2 linked regions of the Stappia indica genome follow. The protein of the gene in region 2 binds, or shares a complex with, the protein of the main gene of each other region. Links are inferred from orthologs where the notes say so. Each region holds a gene or a part of one and is shown on either strand. Other genes may lie near its edges.

Region 1 (7,096 bases), 2.2 Mb from region 2 along the record:
TGACTGATATGGACCATGTCGCCTTACAGGCGCCTGTCGGCGGGATTAAGCTTTCGTAATGTTGCAGGAAAAACAGTTGGCGTGGCCGCTCACGCCTCGCGGGTGACGATCGCGGCCCCGGCCTCCAGCGTGCGATGCACCGGGCAGCGGTCGGCGATCTCCAGCAGGCGGGCGCGGGTCTGCGCATCCAGATCGCCCTCGATGGCGATCCGCCGCTCGAACCGATCGATCCGCCCTTCCCTCGTGCGGTGTTCTTCGGTGCAGTCAAGGCAGTCCGCCGCATGCACCTTGCCGTGGGTCACCGTGGCAGAGATCCGCTCGACCGCCAGCCCCTTGCGCTCGGCATACATGCGCAGCGTCATTACCGTGCAGGCGCCGAGCGCCGCAGCCAGATAGTCGTAAGGGGACGGACCGCTGTCGAGGCCGCCGACCGCTTCCGGCTCGTCCGCGATCAGCCGATGCCGGCCGGCAACCACGCTCGCCTGGAACTTGCCGAGCCCGGTCTCGCTCACCTCGACGCCCTTCGCCTCGGCCTGCGCCGTCTCTGAAGGCGCCTCGGGCGCCTTGCCGATATAGCGGGCGGCCCAGGCGGCGATGACGCCCGCCGCATAGGCAGCATCGGCCGGGTCGTTCAGCAGATGGTCGGCGCTGTCGAGCGACACGAAGCTCTTGGGGTGCTTTGCCGCCACGAAGATCCGCGTCGCGTTGTCGATGCCGACGATCTCGTCGCGCGGCGCATGCAGCACCAGCAACGCCTTGTGAAGATGGGCGACGCGCTCGCGCACGTTCTGCTCGGCGATATCCTCGAGGAACTGCTTCTCGATGGTGAAGCGCCGGCCCGCCAGCTCGACATCCGCACGCCCTTGCGCGCGGATAAGCTCCAGATCGCCATGGAAGTTCTTGAGAACGTGATCGGCATCGGCCGGCGCTGCGATGGTCGCGACGGCAAGCGCCTCGGGAATCTCATGCGCGGCCGCCAGCATCGCGGCACCGCCCAAGGAGTGGCCGATCAGCAGCTTCGGTGCCTCATGGGTCTCGCGCAGGAAGGCTGCGGCCTTCAGGAGGTCCTCCACATTGGAGGAGAAATTGGTGGAGGAAAAGTCGCCGCCCGAACCGCCGAGCCCGGTGAAATCGAACCGGAGAACGGCGATGCCCTCGCCGGTCAGCGCCTCGGCGATGCGCCGGCCCGCCGCCCCGTCCTTGGAGCAGGTGAAGCAGTGGGCGAACAGCGCATAGGCACGCACCGGCCCGGCGGGCAGGTCGAGGCGGGCGGAGAGCTCCGCGCCGTTATGGCCCTCGAAGGTCAGTCGGATTGGCTGTGCGGGCATGCGGCTCTCCGTTCGTTGGGCGCTCTCGTCGTTCGGAACGCGGGTGTCGTTCGAAGCCCGCGCCGACGCTCAACAGACCACGAAACCGGGAGCGGATCACGCCTCCTTGTCGCGGGAGAGGATCCGGTCCAGTTCGGCCTGCTCCTCGCCGCTCAGCCGCGTCGCGCCGCTGGCGGCGACCGAAGCGGTCCCGCGGCGCCGCCTGGCGCCGAGAAACAGCACCACCAGCCCGATGGCGAGGGCGAGCGGGGCCAGCCCCCACAGCACCACCGTCTGCAGCGACAGGCGCGGCTTCAGCAGCACGAACTCGCCGTAGCGGGCGACCAGAAAGTCGACCACCTCCGCGTTGGTGTCGCCGGCGACGAGCCGTTCGCGCACCAGGATGCGCAGGTCCTTGGCCAGCGGCGCATCGCTGTCGTCGATCGACTGGTTCTGGCAGACCATGCAGCGCAGTTCGGCGGACAGTTCCCGGGCGCGGTGTTCCAGCGCCGGATCGTCGAGCACCTCGTCGGGCGCCACTGCATGGGCTGCCGGCAGGGCGGCGGCCAGCATGGCGAACGCGAGGATCAGCCGTCGCAGGAGCTGCATCATCAGTCGCCTCCCTGCCCGGCAGCCGCCATCTTGCGGCGCGCCGGCTTCGGTGCGCCGACCCGCAGCCTGCGGTCGAACAGCGACAGCACGCCACCGAAGCTCATCACCAGGCAGCCGATCCAGATCAAGGTCACCAGCGGCTTGTGATAGAGGCGGATGTCGGCGCCGCCGTCGGAATGCACCTCGCCGATGGAGACATAGACCTGCGACAGGCCGAAGGTGACGATGCCCGCCTCGGTCGTCGGCATCTGCCGCGCGGTGTAGAGGCGCTTGGCCGGATCGGCCACGGCCACCTGCCGGCCTCCGCGATAGATGTCGAAATGGCCGACATCGTCGACATAGTTCGGGCCGGTGCGCCGCGCCAGTCCGGAGAAATTCAGCGTGTAATCGGCGATCTCCACGCTTTCGCCCGGCCGGATGGTCAGCACCTTCTCTTCCTGGAAGGCGGAGACGGCGACGACGCCGAGCAGCGTCAGGCCGATGCCCGCGTGACCGAACGCCGTGCCCCACGCAGACTTCGGCAGGCCGCCGAGCCGGGCAAGACCCGTCGACAGGCCGACATCGCCGAAGCGGGCGCGCGACAGGATCTCGGCCACCGCACCGCAGATCACCCAGACGGCAAGGCCGACGCCGAGCGCGGCGAGGATCCGGTCCGTGCCCTGCCACCAGGCGCTGACCAGGATCGCGACAAGCGCAAGGCCGGCGACCGCGTAGAGCCGCTGGCCGACGGCGGCGAGATCGCCGCGCTTCCAGGCCAGGAACGGCCCGAACGGCATCGCCATCAGCAGCGGGATCATCAGCGGCCCGAAGGTCAGGTTGAAGAAGGGCGGCCCGACCGAGATCTTCTCGCCCGTCAGCACCTCCAGCACCAGGGGATAGAGCGTGCCGACCAGAACGGCGGCGGTCGCCACCGTCAGCAGCAGGTTGTTCAGCACCAGCGCGCCCTCGCGGCTGACCGGCGCGAACAGGCCGCCCTGCTTCAGCAGCGGCGCGCGCCAGGCATAGAGCGCCAGCGAGCCGCCGATAAACAGGACGAGAATGCCGAGGATGAAGGTGCCGCGTGCCGGATCGGTGGCGAAGGCATGCACGCTGGTCAGCACGCCGGAGCGCACCAGGAAGGTGCCCAGCAGCGACAGCGAGAAAGTGAGGATGGCAAGCAGCACCGTCCAGACCTTCAGCGCCCCGCGCTTTTCCATGACGATGGCGGAGTGCAGCAGCGCCGTACCGGCAAGCCAGGGCATGAAGGAGGCGTTCTCGACCGGATCCCAGAACCAGTAGCCGCCCCAGCCGAGCTCGTAATAGGCCCAGTAGGAGCCCATGGCGATGCCGAGCGTCAGGAACATCCAGGCCAGCAGCGTCCACGGCCGCACCCAGCGGGCCCAGGCGGCATCGACCCGGCCGAGGATCAGCGCGGCGATGGCAAAGGAGAAGACGATGGAGAAGCCGACATAGCCCACATAGAGCAACGGCGGATGGATCGCGAGGCCTACATCCTGGAGGATCGGGTTGAGGTCGTTGCCCTCCAACGGCGCCGGCGATGCGCGCACGAACGGGTTGGACGTCGACAGCATGAACAGCAGGAAGGCGGCCGTCACCCAGCCCTGCACGCCCAGCGTCGCGGCCTTGAGCTCCATCGGGATGTTGCGGCCGAAGGCGGCGACCAGTGCGCCGAACAGCACCAGGATCAGCACCCACAGGAGCAGCGAGCCCTCGTGATTGCCCCACACGCCGGTGATCTTGTAGAGGGTGGGCTTGGCCGAATGGGAGTTCTCGATCACGTTCACGACCGAGAAGTCGGAGACCATGTAGGCCTGCATCAGGGCCGCGAAGGCGATGCCGACGAGCAGGAACTGCATGCCTGCGACGGGCGGCGCCACCGCCATCAGCCGGCGGTCGCTCTTGACCGCGCCCCAGACCGGCACGACGCTCTGCAGCACGGACAGAACGAAGGCCAGAATCAGCGCGAAATGGCCGATCTCGATGATCATACCGGATCGTCTCCCTCAAATCGGCAGGCCGGAGGGCCCGCGCGCGGCCGGATCGCTGCCGGCTATTCCTTGCCCTGCCAGACGCCCTTGCCCTTGAGGGCTTCGGCGACTTCCTTGGGCATGTAGTTCTCGTCGTGCTTGGCCAGCACATTGTCGGCGTGGAACCAGCCGTCGCCCTTCATCACGCCTTCGGTGACGACGCCCTGCCCCTCGCGGAACAGGTCCGGCAGCAGGCCGACATAGACGACCTTGACGCTTTCCACCGTGTCGGTCACGGCAAAACGCACCTCGGCATTGGCGCCGCGCTCGACGCTGCCTTCCTCGACGAGACCGCCGAGGCGGATGCGCTGTCCGTCCGGCAGCTGCTTGCCGACGATGTCGCTGGGGCTCTGGAAGAAGACGATCTGATCGTTCAGCGCCACCAGGATCAGCCCGACCGCAACGGCGAGCACGCCGCCGGCGGCTGCGATCATCGTCATGCGTCTTTGCTTGCGGGTCATCTTGCTTCGTCCGTTCCCGTCGCTGCCCACCAGTTTGTGCCGCTTACGAGCCTTCGCCCAGTTCGCTCGCCAGCTGCCGAATGCCCGCGACCGCGGCCGGGTCATCCTTCAGCGCCTCGCCGGCGCGCGCAATGACCTGGCGCAAACGCTCGCGCTCGCCCAGCACGTCCAGGGCGCGCATCAACTGCATCCATTCCTGCGCGCTTCCGCCATCGGCGGCAAGGCGCGCGTCCAGCCCGTCGACCATCGAGCGGATCATCTGCTGGCGGTCGTCGGTGCTCAACTCTTGCGCGGCCTCGATCTCTTCGCGAGACGGTCCGGCCACATCGGCTGCGGCCGGTGCCGGCGCCTCGACGCCGAGCTTGGCCAATTCCATGCGCACGGCCTCGGCCCAGGCCTCGCCGCCCTGCGCATCGGCCAGCAGCGACTGCCAGGCGGCGATCGCCTCGTCCTTGCGGTTTTCCTGGGTCAGCGCCAGCGCCAGGAAGAAGCGCGGCTTCACCGCCTGCGCATCCATCGCCACCGCCCGTTCGAAGGCCGCATGCGCCTCGGCGCTGACGATGCCGTTGTTGGCGACGACCAGCGCCTCGCCCCGGTCGGTCTCGCGCCGCACGTCCGAGCCCAGCAGGCGGATGGCCCTGGCATAGGCGGCGGCAGCGTCCTGCGGCCGGCCCATGCGCATATAGACCGGCGCCACCACGTCCCAGCCGCGCCCGTCCTCGGGATTGTCGGCCAGATGCCGCTCGACGCGCGCCACCAGATCGGGCAGCGAGCGGCCCTGGGCAGGCGCCTCGAGCCGGGCCGACAGCGGCAGATCGGGAAGATCGGGGGAACCGTAGGCGATATAGGCCCCGACGGCGCCCAGCGGCACCATGACGAGCGCGGCCGCCTGAACCAGACGCAGCCGGGCGGCGCCGCCCTTGGCGGCATCCTCCGCGGCGGCAGGCGCCGTTCCGCTGCCGCGCTGCGCTTCGCGGTCGGCCGCGATCAGCCGGCGGGCGATCTCGGTGCGCGCAGCCTGCGCCGCTTCCTGCGAGATCAGGCCGCGGTCGAGATCGCGCTCGACCTCAGCGAGCTGCGACTTGTAGACCTCGGCGTCATGCAGGGCGGCAGCCATTGCGGCACCGCGTCCTGCACGGGCGAGCGGAACGAGCACGGCCAGCGCCGCCAGCACGGTGAGCAGGGAAAAGGCGATCCAGAGCGTCATGAAGGGGATATAGACCGTGCCTCGCGCATTTCCGCAAGTATTTGCGGCCTGTGACAGGCGGTCGCGGCGCCCGTTGCCGCTTCACGAAAGCGTCAGCCGCCGCCCCGTCCCCGGCAGCGTCCTCAGGAGGCCGCCTGCCGGATCTCCTGCTTGGGCTTGGGCGTCAGCGCGGCCTTGCGGCTGCGCCGCAGCTGGTCGGCATAATCCTTGCCGTAGAACGCCTCGCACAGGTCGATGGCGATATCGACGGTCAGCAGGTGTGCCTTGCGCTCGTCCTCGCGTGCGGCAGCCAGCGAGGCCAGCAACGAGCGGGTCTTGATGTCGAGCGACTGGTCCAGCGCGTGGCGGGTGCGGGCGGTGATCTCGTTGACGGCAAGGTTCTCCGCCGCATCGCGCATCTTGTTGACCAGCATGATGCCGCGATGCGCTTCCTCCAGCAGCACCACGTCCACCTCCGGCTCGGTGCCGGGCGCGACCTTCGGCACCACCAGCAGCCGGCGGATGCTGCCGGTCGCCGCTTCCAGCTCCCGCGCCACCAGCGCCGACAGTTGCCGCCGCGTCTCGGCGACCCGCTTGTGCCAGGCCGGCTTTTCCATCAGGTCGAACTGGCGGTCGAGCACCTTGACGATGCGGGTATAGGCGTCGATGGCGCCGGACAGCTTCAGGTTGGTGCAATCGCCGCAGGCGATGCCGGCATAGCGCTCGACTTCGGACAGGGCCATCTCGGCGAAGACGGAATAGCTGCTCTCGGCGATCTTGCGGATCGACATGGAGCCGGCGAGCGCCGCGGCGAGCGACAGCATCGATTCGGGCGCCTCCACCCGGTCCAGTACGATCGAGGCGATCAGCGCCCGCTCCTCGCCGTGCCGGTCGGTCACCGCCTTGATGCGGGTCAGCGACGGGCTGCCCGGCTTGAAGTCCCATTCCGTCAGCCGTTCCGGCAGGCTTTCGCGCAGGGCCTCCAGCCAGGCGCCCTCCCGGAAGGCGGCGACGAGGTCCTCCACGTCGCGCAGCGCCCGCTCGCCCCCCACCAGCATGCTCAACTTCTGGTGCGCACGGTCGTCCGCATGCGCCTCCGCCAGAGCCTTTTCCATCGGAGCAAGCACGTTGCGGCGGAGCGAGACGGCCTGCTCGATCACGTCGTCGGGCTCGGTCTCCAGGCGGCGGCTGATCTGCAGCGCCACGCTCACCCGGTCGGGCGCGATGTCGCGGGAGATCCAGGTCCAGATCTGCGGCAGGCTCGAGCGGGTGATCCGGCCGCGCTCCTTGCTGGGCAGCATCTCGGTCACCAGCATGTCCTCGACCGGCGCGAAGAACAGGCGCTGCAGCCAGTTCTCGCGCGGCTCGGCGTCGAGCACGATGCCGGTGTCGGGCCGCACCGCGCTGAGGCAGGCATCGAGAATCAGGTCGAGATGGGGATCGTCGGATCCGCGCGCACGCGCGCCCTCCAGGCCACGCAAAAGGGTCTGCACAGCACGGGGC
Region 2 (7,203 bases):
CTGAGCAGCTGGATCAGGAACAGCACGGCGAGCAGGCCGAAGACGATGAGCGGCAGCAAGGCCAGCAAGGGCACGCGGCGGCGCGGGGGGGCGCCGTCCGGCTGGCCGCCGGTTTCGGTCCTGGTTTCCAGTTCGGTGCTCATCCGCGCTCTCCGGAGGCAGTCGCGTTCGAACGGCGGCGCACGCCGTCCGCCTCCAGCTTCGCCAGTGCGGCGGTGAGGGTCCTGCGGTCGGCGGCGAGCCAGGCGAACAGGCCGACGATGGTCGCCAGCGTGATCGCGTAGCAGGCGAGGATGAAGCCCGCATGGGCTCCGAGGTCGAGAAGCTCGGTCATTCGGCGGCCTGTGGTCGTGCCGCGGCGACGCGGGTGCTGGCGGCGCCGAGCTGCAGCGTGCGCAGGCGGCGGCGCAGGATCTCGTTGCGCATCGCCATCAGGTGCATGACGAGGAACAGAAGGGTGAAGGCGAGCGCCATCGTCAGCAGCGGCCAGAGGATCGTCGGATGGATGGTCGGGCCGTCGAGCCGCATCACGCTGGCCGGCTGGTGCAGCGTGTTCCACCAGTCGACGGAGAACTTGATGATCGGCAGGTTGACCGCGCCCACCAGGGTGAGGACCGCCGCCGCCTTGCCGGCGCGGATCGGGTCTTCCATCGTCCGCCACAGGGCGATCAGCCCCAGATACATGACGAAGAGCACGAGGACCGAGGTCAGGCGCGCGTCCCAGACCCAGTAAGTGCCCCACATCGGCTTGCCCCAGAGCGAGCCGGTGACCAGCGACAGGAAGGTGAAGGCCGCGCCGATGGGGGCGGCGGCGCGTGCCGAGACGTCGGCGAGCGGATGCTTCCACACCAGGGTGCCGAGCGCGGAGATCGCCATGATCGAGTAGCACATCATGGCGAGCCAGGCGGCCGGCACATGCAGGAACATGATCTTGACCGTGGCACCCTGTTGGTAGTCGTCGGGCGCGACGAAGAAGGTCATGTAGAGCCCGGCGGCGAAGGCGAGCGCGCAGGCGCCTCCCAGCCACGGCAGAAGCCGGCCGGAGAACGACATGAAGCGCGTCGGGTTGGCAAGATCCATCAATCCCATGGAACTGTTCTAGTGTCGCTGGAGCCTGCTTTCAATCGGGGAGAATGCGACACCTTTGCGTGTCCCTCAGTCGGCGGAGAAGCGCAGGCCTGCCGCAGCGGCAAAGGGGCCGACCACGGCGGTGATCAGCGTGACCGCGCAGAGATAGAGAAACGGCGCCAGGAAGGGGGCCGGGTCGCTCACCGCCGCCCCGGACGCGCTGACCCCGAAGATCAGCACGGGTATCGAGAAGGGCACCACGAGCACGGCCAGCAGCAGCCCGCCGCGGCGAAGGCTGACGGTCAGCGCCGCGCCGACCGCGCCGATCAGCGTCAGGGCCGGGGTGCCGACGGCCAGCGTCAGCGTCACCGCGCCGATGGCCAGCGGCTCCAGGTTGAGGAAGATCGCCAGAACCGGGGCGGCGGCGACCAGCGGCAGGCAGGTGCCGGCCCAATGAGCGAGGCACTTGATCAGCACGACGATCTCCAGCGGCCGGCCGGCCATCAGCACGAGGTCGAGCGATCCGTCGTCGCGGTCGGCCTGGAACAGGCGGTCGAGGCCGAGCAGCGTGGCGAGCAGGGCGCCGATCCACAGCACGGCCGGGCCGATGCGGGCGAGCAGGTTGAGATCCGGTCCGACGCCGAAGGGAATGACCGTGACGACGGCCAGGAAGAACAGCACGCCGATCAGCGCGCCGCCGCCCGAGCGCAGCGACAGGCGCAGCTCGCGGGAGAACAGGGCGGCGACCCAGCCGCGCGGGCGGTCGGCCGCGGTCATGCCGGGATTTCCGTGTCGGCGGGCTCGGGAGCCTCGAGATGCAGCCTCAGCAAGCCGTCGAGGCCGAGCGCCTGGTGGGTGGCGGCGAGAATGATGCCGCCGCCGGCGACATGGTCGCGCATCAGCTCGGTCAGCTGCGCCTCCGAGGCGGCGTCGAGCGCGGCGGTCGGCTCGTCGAGCAGCCAGACGGGACGCGGGATGGTCAGCAGCCGGGCGAGCGCCAGACGGCGGCGCTGGCCGGCGGACAGATAGGCGGCCGGCAGGTCGGCGGTGTGGCCGATGCCGAGCAGGTCGAGCGCCGCCTGCGGAGAACGCGGGGAAAGACCGCCGAGCGCCGGCAGCCCGGCCAGGAAGTCGCGCCAGAAGGCAAGGTTCTCGATGACCGAGAGGGCCGGCTTCACCGCGTCGAGATGGCCGGCATAGTGGCAATGCTCGAAAGGCTCGGCCTCCGCCTCGCCGCCCTCGACGCGGACCGTGCCCTCGGCCGGCGGCACCAGGCCCGCCAGCACGCGCAGCAGGCTCGACTTGCCGACGCCGTTCGGTCCGGTGACGGCCATCGCCTCGCCGCTCGAGACCGCGAGCGAGAGGCCTGCGAAGACCCTGCGGCCTCCGCGGTCGCAGGCAAGCTGTTCGGCAAGAAGACGCATCGGCCCCGGATCTGCTGCGCGCGCCGGGCCGGTCATGGCCGGCAGCGGCGGTTTTCGTGCCCGCACGGATGGTCCGCCCGGCAGGACGAGGCATGGCATGCAGGCCGGCGGCGATCAAGCGGCAATGCGTCGCTGCCGGCGCGCCTGCCGGCCGCGCGACCTCGCCATAATGACGAGACGGCTCGCGCCGCTAACCGCTGGCCCCGCGCGCCGAAATTCGCTATACGGGCGCCAACCCGCACGCGGCGCACCCAGGTGCCCGCAGACGCGAGACGGCAAACCCGGCCGGCGGCGTATCCCAAGACGACGCTTTCCGCCGGGGATGCGCATTCGTTGGGTGCCAGGCGGCCATGGGGCCGCATCCGCCCGAGGACAACAAGGGGACCGCCAGCCGTGACCAAATCACTCGACAGTTTCAAGGCCAGGAAGACGCTCCAGGTCGGTGACAAGACCTACACCTATTTCTCCCTCCCCGAGGCGGAGAAGAACGGGCTGGAGGGCGTGTCCAGGCTCCCCTATTCGCTGAAGGTCGTGCTGGAGAACCTCCTGCGCTTCGAGGACAACCGCACCGTGACCGCGGACGACATCCGCGCCGTCGCCAAGTGGCTGGTGACCCGCACCTCCGAGCACGAGATCTCCTACCGTCCGGCGCGCGTGCTCATGCAGGACTTCACCGGCGTTCCGGCCGTGGTGGACCTTGCCGCGATGCGCGATGCGGCCGTGAAGCTCGGCGGCGACCCGAAGAAGGTCAACCCGCTGGTGCCGGTCGACCTGGTCATCGACCACTCGGTGATGATCGACTATTTCGGCACCCAGGACGCCTTCACCAAGAATGTCGAGCTGGAATACGAGCGCAACGGCGAGCGCTACGAGTTCCTGCGCTGGGGCCAGTCGGCCTTCGACAATTTCCGCGCCGTGCCGCCGGGAACCGGCATCTGCCACCAGGTCAACCTTGAGTATCTCGGCCAGACCGTGTGGACCAAGGACGAGGACGGCGAGACGCTCGCCTATCCGGACACGCTGGTGGGCACCGACAGCCACACGACGATGGTCAACGGCATGGCCGTTCTGGGCTGGGGCGTCGGCGGCATCGAGGCCGAGGCGGCCATGCTCGGCCAGCCGATCTCCATGCTGATCCCCGAGGTCGTCGGCTTCAAGCTGACCGGCAAGCTCAGCGAGGGCATCACCGCCACCGACCTGGTGCTGCGCGTCGTCGAGATGCTGCGCAAGAAGGGCGTGGTCGGCAAGTTCGTGGAGTTCTACGGCCCGGGCCTCGACAACCTGAGCCTCGAGGACGCCGCGACCATCGCCAACATGGCGCCGGAATACGGCGCGACCTGCGGCTTCTTCCCGGTCGACGAGGACACGCTGGAATACCTGCGTTCGACGGGCCGCGATCCCGAGCGGGTCGCCCTGGTCGAGGCCTATGCCAAGGCGCAGGGCATGTTCCGCACCTCCGACACGGCCGAGCCGATCTTCACCGACACGCTGGAGCTCGACATCTCCACCGTCGTGCCTTCGCTCGCCGGCCCCAAGCGCCCGCAGGACCGCGTCGCGCTCGACGAGGCGGCCGAGAAGTTCGTCGCCGCGCTGCGCGAGATCAAGGGCGGCGGCAAGGATCCGTCCACCCTTCCGGGCTCGACCGGCGAATCGCGCTTTGTCGACGAAGGTGCCACCGGCGTCACCGGCCAGGCCCGCCAGCGCTATGACGTCAACGGCAAGACCCATGGTCTGGCCGACGGCGACGTGGTGATCGCGGCGATCACCTCCTGCACCAACACGTCGAACCCCTCGGTGCTGATCGGTGCCGGCCTCGTCGCCCGCAACGCGCTGAAGAAGGGCCTGAAGGTCAAGCCGTGGGTGAAGACCTCGCTGGCTCCCGGTTCGCAGGTGGTCACCGACTACCTGAAGAAGGCCGGCGTGCAGGACGATCTCGACGCGCTGGGCTTCAACCTGGCCGGCTATGGCTGCACCACCTGTATCGGCAATTCCGGTCCGCTGGACCCGGCGATTTCCGAGGCGGTCAACGAGAACGACCTGGTGGTCTGTTCGGTGCTGTCGGGCAACCGCAACTTCGAGGGCCGCGTCAATCCGGACGTGCGGGCGAACTACCTCGCCTCGCCGCCGCTGGTCGTCGCCTATGCGCTCGCCGGCTCCATGTTCATCAACGTCGCGGAAGATCCGCTCGGCGAGGACCAGGACGGCAACCCGGTCTACCTGAAGGACATCTGGCCGACCAACCAGGAGATCACCGACCTGATCCGCTCCTCGATCACCGAGGAGATGTTCCGCGAGCGCTATTCGGACGTCTTCAAGGGCGACGAGCACTGGCAGGGGATCAAGGTCGAGGGCGGCATGACCTACAAGTGGCCGATGAACTCGACCTATGTGGCCAACCCGCCCTATTTCGAAGACATGACCATGGAGCCGAAGCCGCTCGAGGACATCGAGAGCGCGGCGGTCCTGGGCCTGTTCCTCGATTCCATCACCACCGACCACATCTCGCCGGCCGGCTCGATCAAGGCGGAGGCGCCTGCCGGCGTCTATCTGCTCGAGCACCAGGTCGCCAAGAAGGACTTCAACTCCTACGGCGCCCGTCGCGGCAACCACCATGTGATGATGCGCGGCACCTTCGCCAACATCCGCATCAAGAACCAGATGGTGCCGGGCGTCGAAGGCGGCGTCACCATGAAGGACGGCGAGCAGAAGTGGATCTACGACGCGGCGATGGACTACAAGGAGGCGGGCACGCCGCTCGTCATCTTCGCCGGCAAGGAATACGGCACGGGCTCGTCGCGCGACTGGGCTGCCAAGGGCACCCGCCTGCTCGGCGTGCGCGCCGTGATCGCCCAGTCGTTCGAGCGTATCCACCGCTCCAACCTGGTCGGCATGGGCGTGCTGCCCTTCACCTTCAAGGACGGCGAGAGCTGGCAGTCGCACGGCATCACCGGCGCCGAGAAGGTGACGATCAAGGGCGTCACCGACCTGAAGCCGCGCCAGATGGTCGACATGCTGGTCGAGTTCGCCGACGGCACGACCAAGACCATCGAGGTGCTGTGCCGCATCGACACCGAGGACGAGCTGGAATACGTCCGCGCCGGCGGCATCCTGCATTACGTGCTGCGCAACCTCGTCACGTCTTGATTTGGAGACCGCGCTCCGGCTCGCCAGAGCGCGTCCGGACACTGCGATACGAAAAAGAAGGGCCGGCATTCGCTGGCCCTTTTGCTTTTGGGGAAACCGATGCCTGTCCCCGCGTCCTCCCGGAGGGCGCGTCAGCGCCGAGCCGGGATCGGGGAGGTCCGGGCGGTTATGGAGTACCGGAAGGCTTTCGGCTCGTCGGTCCCGGGTCGCGCTTCGCTTGCCCGGGAAGACGCGGGGGAGGGCTGTGCTTGCGTGAGGCGGGACGGCCCTGGCCACCCCCTCCGCTGTCACGCCTGCGCAGGCAGGCGTCCAGTATCCGCTGGGGCGAATGATGGCACGCAGGCAGCAACCTCCGGCCTTGCGGCGGCAACCTTGCGGCCTGAGCCGAACCGTTCGGGGTTACTGGTTCCCGGTCTTCGGCTGCGCCGAAACCGGGACGACACTCTGTGGGCGGGGCGGGCGGTGTGCTTTCCCCGCCGACTTGCCAAAGATCGTCGCCCTCTTCAAAGCCGGACCGGGACGCCAGCTCGACACCATGAGGTGATGACGTTCATGGCAGGGAAGGCGGAAAAGCCCTCAGGACGCCAGCAGCGCGTCCAGCAGGTCGGCGTAGATCGCCTCGACGCGGGCGGCGGCCTGCGGGCCCATGCGGTGGAAATAGGCAAGGCCGGGGGCGGCATTGACCTCCAGAACCACCGGCGGCGCACCGGGCGCGGCGAGCAGGTCGACGCCGGCAAAGCGCAGGCCGAGCGCCGCGGCGGCGCGGATCGCGGCATCAGCGGCGGCGGGATTGAGCGTGTCGGTGATGTCGCTGGCGCTGCCGCCGGTCGACAGGTTGGCATTGGCCAGCAGGGCGATGGTCGCGCCTTTTTCCGCGATGCTGTCCGGCGTGAAGCCCGAGGCGGCGAGCTCGCTGAGAATGCGGGGGTCGTCGGCGGCGATGCGCGCGCCCTTGCCGTCGCTGGCGAACTCCGCAAGCCGAGCGGCGATCAGCGCGGAAAGCGGGCTGGCGCCGTCGCCTGTGACCGACAGCGGGCGACGCGCGAAGGCGGCCTTGACCCTGCCGTCGAGCACGACGACGCGCAGGTCCTCGCCGGCGACCGCCTGCTGCACCAGCACCCGGTCGTGCAGCGCCAGCAGCGCATCGAGGGCAAGGTCGAGGCCGGCGGCATCGCCGACGCGGGTCACCCCGTCGCCCTCCGATCCCTCGTTCGGCTTGGCGAAAAGGGGATAGCCGACCTCCTCGGCGAAGGCATGCGCGGCCGCGCGGTCCGGCAGGCGGGCGGCGACTAACGGGTTCTTGAGGGAAAGCTGGACGGTGCGGCGCGGCCCGTGCAGCAGCACGCCGCGCGGGGTCGCGAGCCCGGCGGCCGCCAGGAAGCGGCCGGCATAGTCCTTGTCGCGGGCAAGGGCGGCAGCGCCCGCCCGGTTGATGTCGAAATGGGTGCCCTTGAAGAAATGCCGGCGGCCAACCGCATCGATCACCGCCCCGGCATAGCCGTAGAGCGGTTCGGTCTCGATGCGCGCGCCGCGCTGGGCGGCGAGGCGCTCGAGGATCTCGACAAAG

The links.
Region 1: the proteins of ccmB (region 2) and ccmE are in contact, whole or in part, in a solved structure (PDB 8CE8), measured with the Escherichia coli proteins. The link is inferred for Stappia indica from one-to-one orthologs.

Annotation. Positions count from the first base shown.
Region 1 is NZ_CP046908.1:4,652,948-4,660,043, reverse strand. What follows is about bases 2,689-5,455. They hold ccmE (cytochrome c maturation protein CcmE), read right to left. Parts: upstream 4,408-5,455; coding sequence 3,970-4,407; downstream 2,689-3,969. Other genes in these bases: ccmI (c-type cytochrome biogenesis protein CcmI), read right to left, coding at 4,451-5,455; GH266_RS21415 (heme lyase CcmF/NrfE family subunit), read right to left, coding at 2,689-3,907. In the rest of the region: GH266_RS21425 (bifunctional alpha/beta hydrolase/OsmC family protein), read right to left, coding at 90-1,328; GH266_RS21420 (cytochrome c-type biogenesis protein), read right to left, coding at 1,425-1,919; more of GH266_RS21415, read right to left, coding at 1,919-2,688; more of ccmI, read right to left, coding at 5,456-5,614; GH266_RS21400 (hypothetical protein), read right to left, coding at 5,737-7,096. UniProt on the Escherichia coli protein: Heme chaperone required for the biogenesis of c-type cytochromes. Transiently binds heme delivered by CcmC and transfers the heme to apo-cytochromes in a process facilitated by CcmF and CcmH.
Region 2 is NZ_CP046908.1:2,424,645-2,431,847, reverse strand. What follows is about bases 1-2,874. They hold ccmB (heme exporter protein CcmB), read right to left. Parts: upstream 1,846-2,874; coding sequence 1,156-1,845; downstream 1-1,155. Other genes in these bases: ccmA (heme ABC exporter ATP-binding protein CcmA), read right to left, coding at 1,842-2,492; GH266_RS11350 (heme ABC transporter permease), read right to left, coding at 331-1,089; ccmD (heme exporter protein CcmD), read right to left, coding at 140-334; GH266_RS11360 (DsbE family thiol:disulfide interchange protein), read right to left, coding at 1-143. Outside these bases: aconitate hydratase AcnA, read left to right, coding at 2,886-5,636; GH266_RS11330 (ATP-dependent carboxylate-amine ligase), read right to left, coding at 6,213-7,203. UniProt on the Escherichia coli protein: Required for the export of heme to the periplasm for the biogenesis of c-type cytochromes.